3 regions of the Agrobacterium sp. 22-3639C2 genome follow, and region 2 is predicted to be linked to each of the others. Evidence: predicted binding sites of a transcription regulator. Region 2 holds the regulator's gene; each other region holds the start of a gene.
The links. The regulator LexA, encoded in region 2, represses DNA repair genes until DNA is damaged. The targets are predictions, from matches to a motif close to TGTTCNNNNTGTGTTCNG.

Region 1 (4,166 bases), on a different contig from region 2:
GGTCCGCGCGGGACGGGCATCCACATCGCGTTCGAAGCCGAAAGTAGAGCAACGGTCGATGCCTTTTACGCGGCGGTGATGGCGCAAGGCGGCCGTGACAATGGTGCGCCCGGCATCAGGCCCCACTATCATCCAGCCTATTATGCGGCGTTCGTGATCGATCCGGACGGGGTCAACGTCGAGGCCGTGTGTCAGAAGTCGGAGTGAGGTCACGACCGGATCGAAGTCGGTACCGATCCGGTCATGCTGGTCATCCACCAGGCCAATCCAATCGGCGGAATACAGAAGATATTGGCGCTCAGTCACAACGCTACGTCCGACGTGTGAGAACCGGACGGATACGTACTGCCAGACAGCCTTTCGCGGGTGCGTTTGAGAGTCGTGGCGGCGGGTGTAAAATTTCGCTTCAGCCGCTCTTGTGCTTGCGAGGGCACCCCGTCTGCTTCAGCGATGGGTCGGCCCAGCTAAAGCAGCAGTTTGTGCTCTAGTGGGTCGCCCGATTTCGAGACGATCGAAGATCCGTATGGTTCGCGCGACGAAATGATCAACGCATCATCTGGCAAAGGCCGTGCCAGATCTTTGGCTTCGTCCCATGGCGCCTGCATCCACACCTCGGTCTCCTCTTCGGTCAGGAGAAGAACAGGCATCGCCTTCTCATGGATAGGCTTCACGAGATTGTTGGGATCAGTGGTCAAAAACCCATAGAGGTCGTCGGTCGTCGGCCCATCCTTCACCTTGCGGACGCTCTGCCATTGCGGGACATGGATGCCGGCGAAGAACATCAGCGACTTTTCCTCGTCCCGTGCAAACCAGGCGTTCGGCACGTTCCCCCCGGATTGCTGGCTGGCGGGATCGGGTTCGGCGAAGCTGGTGACCGGGACGAGGCATCGGTGCTCAACACCAAACCATCGTTTCCAGTGTGGGAAGGTGAGCTTGCGGACGTTGGTCGTGCCGCGGTCCGCCTCCATGCGGATGAGCTCTTCAAGATCGGCGGGCTTCCCTTTGGCTTTCAGTTTTTCGGCCTTGGCTTTGGCGGCCTTTTCCAAGGTGAACCGCGGCGAGGGAAGACCCCATCGCGCATGTGCCAATTGTTTCCTCCCATCAGCGGTGTTGCGGACAATCGGTCCCATCTGATCGGGGTTCATTTGATAGGCTGGCATGAGGTTGATGAGGCTCTCGGCGTCCTGAGCCCATTTTGAAACCCAGTCCTTGTCCTCCATCCGATAGAGATTACACATGCGACCCCCTCCGCTCGACCAAATACGGCTACTCTAGCGCATGTCGCTTGTTTCGCTAGTCGAGCTGGTAAACGTCGGCATTGTCTTGCCGTTCCCGCAGGCCCTTGTACGACGGATGACGGAGTTTCCCGTCCGATGTCCAGGCGCGAAACTCGATCTCGGCGATCAGGGTAGGCTGGACCCAGACAATGTCGGCAGTTCCGGAATGGGGCAGGGGCGGCTGCTTTCGCTTCCATCGCAGCGTGTCCAGTATCTTCCGCAACCGGATGATCTCGGCTCCCTTGAAGCCCGTGCCGACGCTTCCGACGTGGACGAGATCGCCATCGCGGTAGGCGGCGAGCGCTAACGAGCCGAAGCCGGCTGGGTACGATGCGGACCTCTCATAGCCGACGATGAAGAAAGCCTCGCTCTGGATGCATTTGACTTTTACCCAATCCCCGGTCCGGCCCGAACGATAGGGCTGATCGAGGCGCTTGCCGACGATGCCTTCCAGGCCGAGGCGGCAGACATGCTCAAGCAGGACAGCTGGCTCGGCATCGAATGTTTCTGATATCCGAATGGCGCTGGCTTCATTCGTTGGGCCGTTTATCGTGTCCTCGAGAAGGTGTCGGCGCGAACGGTATTCAACACCGCGCAGATCGTGCCCATCCAGATAAACAAGATCGAAAGCGTAAAGAACGGCGTGGGAGGCGCGCCTGCCAGCTTGTTTGCCGAATGCACCCAGCGATTGCTGCAGCAGCCCGAAATCCGGCCGCCCCTCATCGTCGAGCACGACGGCTTCCCCATCGATAATCATCGTCGCCGGCCCCAGCGCTCGGGCGGCCTGCTCTATGGCCGGAAACCGATGTGTCCAGTCGTGGCCGCCGCGAGTAAGGATCCGGATCCGCTGGGGCTCGATATGGACCGCAAGGCGATAGCCATCCCATTTCAGCTCCCAACTCCATTCGTTTCCGGTGGGAGGCTTAGCCTTCAATAGGGCCAGCGCCGGCTCGACGCGATCAGGTATGGGATCGAAGAGGAGCTGTGGTTGAGCTGGATTACGCTTCCTGCGCGGCTTTGAGCGGATCGGCGGCTCGGTGTCGCGAAGGAGGGGTTTTGATCTCGGAGGCCTCGTCATCCGGCCAGTTCATCAGAAAAACCTTAATAATACTGTGACTATCCCTATATTGTCCCCGCTATTCACCGATCAGGAGATAAGACTGCAGAAGCCAGCGAAATTTCTTGGTCGCAGCTATTCACCTGATTCTCATGAAGAATCTCGAACTTCTAATGTTCGGAACAATACTCGTACGTTTTTGCCGCCTTGACTCCTTTCTCATATGGGAACAAAAACAGAACATTGACATTTGCACGACATGAAGTCGCCCTGCCAACACGACCTTGAAGGGAGCCGTGAACAATGACTGCTGCCCGCGAAAGGGTAATCTGCGATCTGCGGGAGCGTATTGCATTGCTCGAAACCAGCACGGCGAAAAAAGCCGGTTGGTTGCCATTTGGCGTGCCGGAGATGGATGGGGTTCTGCCTGGCGGCGGCCTTGCTCATGGCGCGCTTCACGAATTTGCCGGTGGTGGATCGGGCACCGTCGATGGTGCGGCCGCTGCTCTTTTTGCAGCCGGCATAGCGGCACGGACGAAGGGGCCGATCGTGTGGTGTCTGACGCGACCAGATCTGTTTTTCCCCGCGCTTGCGCAGGTCGGACTGCATCACGACCGGATAATCTTCGTCGAGTCCGACAAGGAGGAAGACGTGCTCGCCAATATGGAGGAGGGGCTGTCCTTTGGTGGGCTCGGCGCCGTCGTCGGTGAACTCGTTCGCCTGCCGATGGTCAGCTCGCGCCGCCTGCAGCTGGCGGCCGAGCGCACGGGGACAATGGCATTGGCTGTGCGTCGTTGGAGGCGGCAGACAGAGGCCAATGATTTCGGGCAGCCGACGGCGTCGACCACGCGGTGGCGGGTGAGCGTGATGCCATCGGAGGATTTGCCAGTGCCGGGTGTGGGGAGGGCCCAATGGTTGCTGGAATTGATGCGCGTGAAAGCGGGTGAATGTGCTGAGTTTCTCGTGAGGGCGTGCGATGACAAGGGTTGTCTCGATCTATCTTCCGGATCTGCCGACGGATCGCATTCGTCGCGCCGATCCATCCATTCCGCCTGAACAGGCGATCGCGGTGATCGCCAGGAGCGGCTCGAAACGCTGGGTATCGGCGGCCGACGCAGCCGCCAGACAAGCCGGCGTTCATGTCGGCATGCCGGCTGCGAAAGCACAGGCGCTGTTTCGCGGCCTGATGCTGGTCGATGCGGATCCTGCTATGGATGCCGCAGCGCTCGAACGCATCACCCTCTGGGCGCTGACGCTTTATTCCCCGATCGTCGCGGTCGATGGGATCGATGGGATCGTCATGGACACAGAGGGTGCCGATCACTTGCAGGGCGGAGAGCTGCCGATGGTGACGAAGATCGCCAATCAGTTCCTAGCAAGGAAACTCACTCCCCGGGTCGCGATCGCCGACACCTGGGGTGCAGCACACGCCTGCGCCCGTGCCATCAGCCGCGAAACGGTCATAGTGCCTTCAGGTGAGACCGTCCGCGCCGTCGAGAAGCTGCCGATATCGTTGCTGCGCCTTCCCGGGAAAGTCATCAGCGATCTGCGCACGCTTGGCTTCCAGACCGTCGGCGAATTGGCCAACACGCCGCGCGCGCCGCTGACCCTTCGTTTCGGCCCCGAGATTGGCCGGCGGCTGGACCAGATGTTTGGCCGCGCCTGCGAACCGATCGATCCGATCCGCACCGCCGAGCTGATCGAGGTGAGCCGCGCCTTCGCCGAACCGATCGGTGCTGCCGAAACCATCAACAAATATGTCGGCCGGCTGGTCGTGCAACTGATCGAGGAGCTGCAAAGGCGCGGCCTTGGTGTCCGGCGCGCCGACCTGA
Region 2 (4,166 bases):
GATGGCGAAGAAATTACAATGACGGTGGGCAGCGGAAACGGCCCGCCCGCCATTAAAATCGATTGGCACAAAAGTGCCCGCCGTCACGGTCAGCCGATCAGGCTTTCGTAATCGCGTCGAAAGCCAGAAGCTTTTCGAGCATTTTCGGCATGTCCTTCAGATGGACCATGTTAGGGCCGTCTGACGGCGCATTGTCCGGATCCTCATGCGTCTCGATGAAGAGGCCGGCCACGCCAACCGCAACGGCCGCACGCGCCAACGTCTCGACGAATTCGCGCTGGCCACCTGTGGAGCCGCCCTGCCCGCCCGGCTGCTGCACCGAATGGGTGGCATCGAACACGACAGGTGCGCCGAGCGCTGCCATGATCGGCAAAGAGCGCATGTCGGAAACCAGCGTGTTGTAACCGAAGGACGCGCCGCGCTCGCACAACATCACATTCGGATTGCCGCTCTCATTGAGCTTGGCAAGCACGTTCTTCATGTCCCAGGGCGCCAGAAACTGGCCTTTCTTGACGTTGATGACGCGGCCGGTTTTGGCGGCAGCAACGAGAAGATCGGTCTGGCGGCTGAGGAACGCCGGGATCTGCAGCACGTCCACTACCTCGGAAACGATGGCGCATTGCTCTTCCGTGTGGATGTCGGTCAGAACAGGAAAACCGAATTCCTTTTTGAGATCGGTAAAAACCTGCATCGCGTTATCCAGGCCGATGCCGCGTTTTCCGGAAAGCGAAGTGCGGTTCGCCTTGTCGAAAGAGGACTTGTAGACAAGCCCTATTCCCAGCTTGTCGCAAAGCTCCTTCAGGACGCCAGCGATCATGAAGGCATGTTCGCGGCTTTCCATCTGGCAGGGACCGGCAATCAGCGAAAACCGCTCAGTATTCGAGAAGGAAACCTTGCTGGCGCCGTCGCCGGCAGTGACTTTAAGATTGTTCGTAACGCTCATCATTTTTCCTCGAAGGCGAAGGCAACGCCCTGACCGGGTGCTGCGGGCACCACCAGACGGCCGTCCGCTTTTGCGCAGGACACGCCATTAGCAGCAAGCACCGCCTCTGTCACGGCAAGATCGTGTGACGAAAAGACGATGCCCGCGCCGCGCAATCCGCCTTCGTTGCCATCCTGAGCACTCAGGGCCTGCCCGCCGAAAGGCGGTTTTCCGGTCAATCTGATGCTGGCATTGCCGGTCGCGAAAACCATATCACCGCGCGGAGACCATTTACCTTCACAGCCAAACACCGTCTCGATCAGGCCCGCCACCTTCGCATCGCCGCCGGTAAACAGGACGATTTCACTCAGGCCGGTGACACCATTGGCGTGGCGCTCAAGCATGGTGCGATCGCCCGGAAGGGCTTGAAGCCGTTGACAACTGAACAAAAAGAAATCCGCGGCCGCCCCGCTTGCCGCAAAAGCCAGCCGGAACGCCGCCTCGCCTTGCGAGCCATCCGGCATCCGAACAGGCCGCGAAAACTCGAAAACATCGCCCGCCGAAAGGCCGGCTGCCCGAAACCGCTCATGGTCAACCAAGGCGTCTTTAGTCCTGGCGACAAGAGCCGAAAAACCCTCCTGCCCGTCCCGTTGCCGGAAGGCCACATCCCTGCCGGTGAACACATCACCCCCCTCTATTGACGCATTATATTTAGCCGGATCAGCAATTGCGAGCGGCTCCAGATAGGTGCCATCGGCGAAAAATACGCAGGCATTTTGGGTGCCGAAAGGGTGCAGAGCCTCCGGCGCAACCGTAAAGCCAAGACTGACGAGGCGCTTCACGGCGACGCCTATGACTTCCACGGGCAAAACGAGATGGTCAACGCTATAGGGTTTCGTCATGACATGTATCCTGCTGGCCTTCCGCCCGGAGCATGCCGGGACGGTTTTGACCGCACAAAAGCACAATTGCGTGCTATGAGGCAAATCATCACAGCAATAAATGGCACCTTCACGAAATTTTAGGGGATTGCAGAACACATATGGAACATATAGTGTTCGTTCTGTATTTGTTTCGCGACTTCCACTACGATTCTAAAGGGTGTTTTCCTCATGCTCACGCGCAAACAGCAGGAATTGCTTCTCTTCATTCATGAACGAATGAAAGAGTCCGGCGTGCCGCCCTCCTTCGATGAAATGAAGGACGCACTCGATCTTGCTTCGAAATCCGGCATCCACCGCCTGATAACCGCTCTCGAAGAGCGCGGGTTCATTCGTCGGCTACCGAATAGAGCTCGGGCGCTGGAAGTCATCAAGCTGCCCGAGGCTTATACGCCGGGCGCAAGGCCGCAGCGCGGCTTTTCGCCAAGCGTTATCGAAGGCAGCCTTGGCAAACCCAAAACGCCGGAACCGGCCCCTGCCCCCAAGACGCCGGCCAACGATCTGGGCGGGGCTGTCACCGTGCCGGTCATGGGCCGCATCGCTGCGGGCGTGCCGATTTCCGCCATTCAGAACAACACCCATGATGTGGCCGTGCCAGTAGACATGCTTGGCACGGGCGAACATTACGCTCTTGAGGTCAAGGGTGATTCGATGATCGAGGCCGGCATTTTCGACGGCGACACAGTCATCATCCGCAACGGCAACACCGCCAATCCCGGGGATATCGTTGTGGCTCTGGTGGATGACGAGGAAGCCACGCTGAAGCGCTTCCGCCGCAAGGGTGCCTCCATTGCGCTCGAGGCGGCAAACCCAGCCTATGAGACCCGTATTTTCGGGCCCGACCGGGTGAAAATTCAGGGCAAGCTGGTGGGGCTGATCCGCCGCTACCATTGATCTTATCGAACCGAACGTGCTCACTTTACATTAGGCGTCATCGTGAAGATGGCGCCTATATATGGTTTGGCTGTTTCCAAACGTGGCGTGCTTTAGCGGGTGCACGAGGATATGCGCCATTCAGCCTATGCGCGTTGCCCTTTCCAAACTAAGTTCCTGCTCCATAAAGATGCTTCGGTTTCGCTACAGGCGTGGTGGCGAATGGGCTGTTCGCTGTAATTGTCGAAGCGATCCCATCCGCTGTTTTTTAGCGACGTTGTTCTGTCGTGTTGCGCAGTCAGTTTAGTGGTCACCAAAGGGTGACTTATCGCAAGGCGCGCTCTCAGTGACCCCACATCACCATTCATCAACGGCGTTTATGGGAGCCATGGATAATTTTCGATATTCCGTGAACGCTTGGCAGGTGTAGAAATACGCGTCATATCCGGGAGATACGCCATGTACGATCTTTATATAGCCAACAAGAACTATTCTTCATGGTCGCTGCGGCCGTGGGTATTGATGCGCACGCTCGGTATCGCCTTTGATGAAAAGCTCATTCCGTTCGGCGAAGGCGTCTCCTTCTCCTCCTTTTCGCCGACGGGCAAGGTGCCCTGCCTGGTCGACGAGGGTATGACGGTTTGGGAAACGCTTTCGATCGTCGAATATCTTGCTGAAAGACACCAGAGCGTCTGGGCAAGCGACAAGCATGCGAGGGCCTGGTCGCGTTCGGCCGCAAGTGAGATGCATGCCGGCTTTTCCTCGCTGCGCAATCTCTATCCCATGTCGGTGGGCATTCGGGTCAAACCCAGGGGCGGCGATTCCGGGCTTAAAGCCGATATAAAGCGGATCGATGCGTTGTGGAGCGAGGGTCTCACAAAATTCGGCGGGCCATATCTTGCCGGTCAAAAGTTCACGGCGGTCGATGCTTTCTTCTGCCCGGTTGCATTCCGTTTCCAGACCTATGGCAGCGCGGATCTTTCGCCAGCAGCGAAAGCCTATTGCGACCGGCTGCTCGCCCTACCTGCCATGCAAGAATGGTACGAGGCCGGTTTGAAGGAGAGCTGGCGCGACGCTGGTCATGAAGAGGAAGTTGGCGGGATCGGCGAATTGACTGAAGATTTGCGCGCCAAGGCCCGATGATCCATGCTGACGGCGGTCATTGCGACGCCGCCAGCAGCCGGACGATGGGCTGCGGCAGATCACGGTCGAAACGTCCGCTTTTCCAGTCGTAATAACGGTGCTGGCTCCAGGGCCTGTCCGTTCCGGCGATTGCGGCGCGCAACCCGCTCGCCACACCCTCCTCCCTCTTGTCGGCAAAATCTATTTCCACAGAACCGAGACGCCGCAAGATGTCACGGCTGAGCAGGAGTGCACCCGAGCGGCACTTAGAAAAAGAGGTTCTGCGGGAAACAACGACGATATCGGCA
Region 3 (4,166 bases), 110 kb from region 2:
CCGGAAAGCGTGCCGGAGTTGCGTGACAGGCTGAGATAATCCAGCCCGACATCGTTGAGGAATCGCAGACGTTCGCGGATTTCCTTGAGGATGCGAACCGCGATCTCGTTCTGTTTGGCGTTCAGATTTTCCGGCAGCGTCTCGAACCAGTCGCGTGCCATACGGATCGACATCTGGGTGACTTCGCCGATGTGCATTCTGTTGATCTTGACGGCGAGCGCTTCCGGCTTCAGGCGATAGCCGGCGCAGGCCGGGCAGGGGGCCGCCGACATATAACGCTCGATTTCCTCGCGCGCCCAGGCGCTGTCGGTCTCTTTCCAGCGACGCTCCAGATTGGGAACGATGCCTTCGAAATTCTTCACCGTCTTGTAGGAGCGCGCGCCGTCCTGATAGTTGAACTCGATCTTGTCGTCAGTGCCCTGAAGAATGGCGTGCTGCGCCTCTTTCGAAAGGTCCGTCCATTTGCTCGACAGCTTGAAACCGAAGGCCTTGCCCAGCGCCTCCAGCGTCTGGTTGTAATAGGGGGAAGACGACTTGGCCCAGGGGGCGATCGCGCCATCCCGCAGGGTGCGTGCAGGTTCGGGCACGATCAGGTTTTCGTCCACCTTCTGCTGCGAGCCGAGACCGTCACAGGTGGGGCAGGCGCCGAAGGGATTGTTGAAGGAGAAAAGCCGGGGCTCGATTTCCGGGATGGTGAAGCCGGAGACCGGGCAGGCGAATTTTTCCGAAAACAGCATACGCTCGTGGGTCTCATTGAGCGATTTGTTTGCGGAGCCGCCAGCCGAGGTTTCTTCCGGCGGCAGGGGCTTGTCGGCAAATTCGGCCACTGCCAACCCGTCGGCGAGCTTGAGGCAGGTCTCGAGACTGTCGGCAAGGCGTGCTGCCATATCCGGGCGCACGACGGCGCGGTCCACCACCACATCGATATCGTGTTTGTACTTCTTGTCGAGGACGGGAACGTCAGCGATCTCGTAGAACTGGCCATCCACCTTGACGCGCTGGAAGCCCTTCTTCATCAGCTCGGCGAGTTCCTTTTTATATTCGCCTTTGCGGCCGCGCACGATCGGCGCGAGAATATAAAGGCGCGTGCCTTCCTCGAAGGCAAGGATACGGTCGACTATCTGGCTGACCGTCTGGCTCTCGATCGGCAGGCCCGTCGCCGGCGAGTAGGGCACACCGACACGCGCAAACAGCAGGCGCATATAGTCGTAGATTTCCGTGACCGTGCCGACCGTGGAGCGCGGGTTCTTCGAGGTGGTTTTCTGCTCGATGGAAATCGCCGGAGAAAGCCCCTCGATGCGGTCTACATCCGGCTTCTGCATCATTTCGAGGAACTGGCGCGCATAGGCCGAGAGGCTCTCGACATAACGGCGCTGGCCCTCGGCATAGATTGTGTCGAAGGCGAGCGACGACTTGCCCGAGCCGGAGAGCCCGGTCATGACGATCAGCTTATTGCGCGGTAGATCCAGATCGATACCCTTGAGGTTATGCTCACGGGCACCACGGATGGAAATCGTCTTCAGTTCACTCATGATAAAGCTCGGACAAAATTAACAGGCCTGATGGCGGCGCGTCCTTATGTAGTGACGCAACCGGACGTGTCGAGGTTTATTCCCTATCGATCGATGGCTTTTCGGCTCACTTGACTCGAATTTCGTGATTTAATAGAACAAAAAAGGAACAAATTGCAAGTGCGAATATACTCTCTGAGAAAGTCGGGATTATTCGCTGTGGATTGTTCCCCGTTGCGGTGCCCTTTGCGGGCGGCGATGGTTATTGTGTGCGGGATTTTTTGAAATGCAATTGCCGGTCACGATGGCTGGCGGACAGGATGACGAGATGGCTGGTAGCGTAAACAAGGTAATTCTGATTGGGAACGTTGGCGCCGATCCCGAAATTCGCCGGACGCAGGACGGCCGTCCGATCGCCAATCTGCGCATCGCCACCTCAGAGACGTGGCGGGACCGCAACAGCGGCGAGCGCAAGGAAAAGACAGAATGGCACACGGTCGTCGTTTTCAACGAAGGCCTGTGCAAGGTTGTCGAACAATATGTGAAAAAGGGCGCCAAGCTCTATATCGAAGGCCAGCTGCAGACGCGCAAGTGGCAGGACCAGACCGGTAACGACCGTTACTCAACCGAAGTGGTACTGCAGGGCTTCAACTCCACGCTGACGATGCTCGACGGTCGCGGCGAAGGTGGCGGCGGCAGCCGCAGCGGTGGCGACATCGGCGGTGGAGATTATGGCAGCGGCGGCGGTAACTACGGTGGCGGTTACGACCAGCAGCCGGCGGCCCGCGGCGGTGCCTCGCGTGGCGGCAGCCAGCCTTCCGGCGGCTTCTCCAGTGACATGGACGACGATATCCCGTTCTGATCGGGACCGTGATTGACGGGGCGGGGGCCGGTCGAACCGGTTGCCCGCTTCAAGGTCGCGACGACCTATGCCGCGGCTTTGTCCGCCAGCATCGCAACCATGACATCGGACTGCGAAAGAATACCCACCATTTTGCCGTTGGCGTCGATCACCGGCAGGTAATGCAGGCCTTCCTCCGCAAAGCGGATGATTGCTTCCTCGATCGCCGTTTCCGGCTGCACGGTTCTAACAGGCGATGTCATGATATCCTTGACGGTATCGTTGGGTGCGCTTGTGCCTGAGAGAATAAGGCGCAGGCGCTGCAGGAAACCGATGGAAGGGCGGCCGTTTCTCCAGCTAGCCTTTTCAAGAAAATCCGTCTGAGTGACGATGCCAAGGATTTCGGCCCTGTCGTTGGTCACGGGCAGAGCCTTGAAATGGCGGTTGCGCATCAGTGAATGGGCGTGGCGCAGACTATCATCCGGGGCGACGCCGACCACATCGCGCGACATGACGCTGGCGCAATCGAGATGGAGGGCGCGGCGGCGCCAGGAGCGCAATTCCGTCTTGCGCAAAATCATCTCCAGCACATCGCGATCAATATCGAGAACCTCGTCATATTCCTTCAGCACCTCGTCCAGATCGGCTGAGGAAAAGCCGATTTTCTGTATCGGCGTCGGGTCTGCCGTGCCGTGGCTGGCCTTTCCCAACCTCAGGCCGTGCGGATAGGCGCGGCCGGTGGCATTGTTATAAACGAGCGCGAGGATGAGAAGGATGAGCGAGTTTCCGGCGACCGGCCAGAGAATAAAGCCATAGCCGAGACCATGCACGGCGGGACCGCCGAGAACGGCCGTCAGCGCCACCGCGCCGCTGGGCGGGTGCAGGCAGCGCAGCGCCATCATGGCAGCAATGGCAAGGCTTATGGCAAGCGCGCTGGCAAGGAAAATATCCGGAACGAGTAGAGCCACCGTCACGCCCACGAAAGCCGACACGATGTTGCCGCAGAGGATCGACCAGGGCTGCGCAAGGGGGCTGGATGGCACGGCGAATAAAAGCACCGCCGAGGCGCCCATCGGCGCGATCATGGCGGGCAGGCTAGGGTCTAAGCGGAAAGCAAGGCTGCCCAGAAGTCCGGTCAGCGAAATGCCGACGAAGGCGCCCGCCGCAGCGCGCAGCCTTTCCCGGTTACTGACGGGAGCGGCATCCGGGATGAGGCGGCGCAGCGTGGATCGCATGGAGAGAGCTTTCTGATGCGGAAAAAAGATGCGCGTCTTTTAACCGAGGCAGGAGCCGGATTCAAAGGGCGGATTTTTCGCAAATCCGGCCGGTTGCGGCATTTTGTTGTGAACCGATGGTCGTCAGAATGCGAAGGCCGATTTTATGCCGTCCACTACGAACTGCACGGAAAGCGCGGCAAGAAGGACGCCGAGCAGCCTTGTCAGGATCGCGCGGCCGGTATTGCCGAGAAAACGGTCCATGCGTTCCGAGACGATCAGGGTGGCGTAGACGAGGGCCATGGCGAAGGCGAGGATGAGAATAAGCACGACCATTTCGAGCGTCGTCTTCATCGTTCCCGCCAGGAGCACGGTCGCGGAAATGGCGCCAGGCCCGGCGATCAACGGCAAGGCGAGCGGAAAGACCGCCAGATTATGCAGATGGTCCTTTGTGATGGCGATCTCCGAGGTCTTTTCCTTGCGCTCCTGGCGTTTCTCGAAAATCATCTCGAAGGAAATCCAGAACAGCAGCAGGCCACCGGCGATGCGAAAGGCACCCAGCGAAATGCCGAGAAGGTTGAGGATGGTGAGACCGAACAG

Region 1: ACQZ6D_RS26330 (ImuA family protein) is a predicted target of LexA. The motif match lies at 2,560-2,577, and genes of this name have one in related genera.
Region 3: uvrA (excinuclease ABC subunit UvrA) is a predicted target of LexA. The motif match lies at 1,666-1,683, and genes of this name have one in related genera.

Annotation. Positions count from the first base shown of each region.
Region 1 is NZ_JBNWDB010000008.1:24,834-28,999, reverse strand. Features, by position in the region: gene ACQZ6D_RS26345 (VOC family protein) at 1-207, shown strand, start outside; gene ACQZ6D_RS26340 (SOS response-associated peptidase family protein) at 465-1,238, opposite strand; gene ligD (non-homologous end-joining DNA ligase) at 1,294-2,355, opposite strand; gene ACQZ6D_RS26330 (ImuA family protein) at 2,638-3,390, shown strand; gene ACQZ6D_RS26325 (Y-family DNA polymerase) at 3,311-4,166, shown strand, end outside.
Region 2 is NZ_JBNWDB010000001.1:382,909-387,074, reverse strand. Features, by position in the region: gene kdsA (3-deoxy-8-phosphooctulonate synthase) at 98-943, opposite strand; gene ACQZ6D_RS01895 (VOC family protein) at 943-1,824, opposite strand; gene lexA (transcriptional repressor LexA) at 2,035-2,757, shown strand; gene ACQZ6D_RS01885 (glutathione S-transferase family protein) at 3,196-3,879, shown strand; gene ACQZ6D_RS01880 (ComEC/Rec2 family competence protein) at 3,896-4,166, opposite strand, start outside.
Region 3 is NZ_JBNWDB010000001.1:488,704-492,869, reverse strand. Features, by position in the region: gene uvrA (excinuclease ABC subunit UvrA) at 1-1,532, opposite strand, end outside; gene ACQZ6D_RS02440 (single-stranded DNA-binding protein) at 1,798-2,373, shown strand; gene ACQZ6D_RS02435 (HPP family protein) at 2,439-3,587, opposite strand; gene ACQZ6D_RS02430 (MarC family protein) at 3,711-4,166, opposite strand, start outside.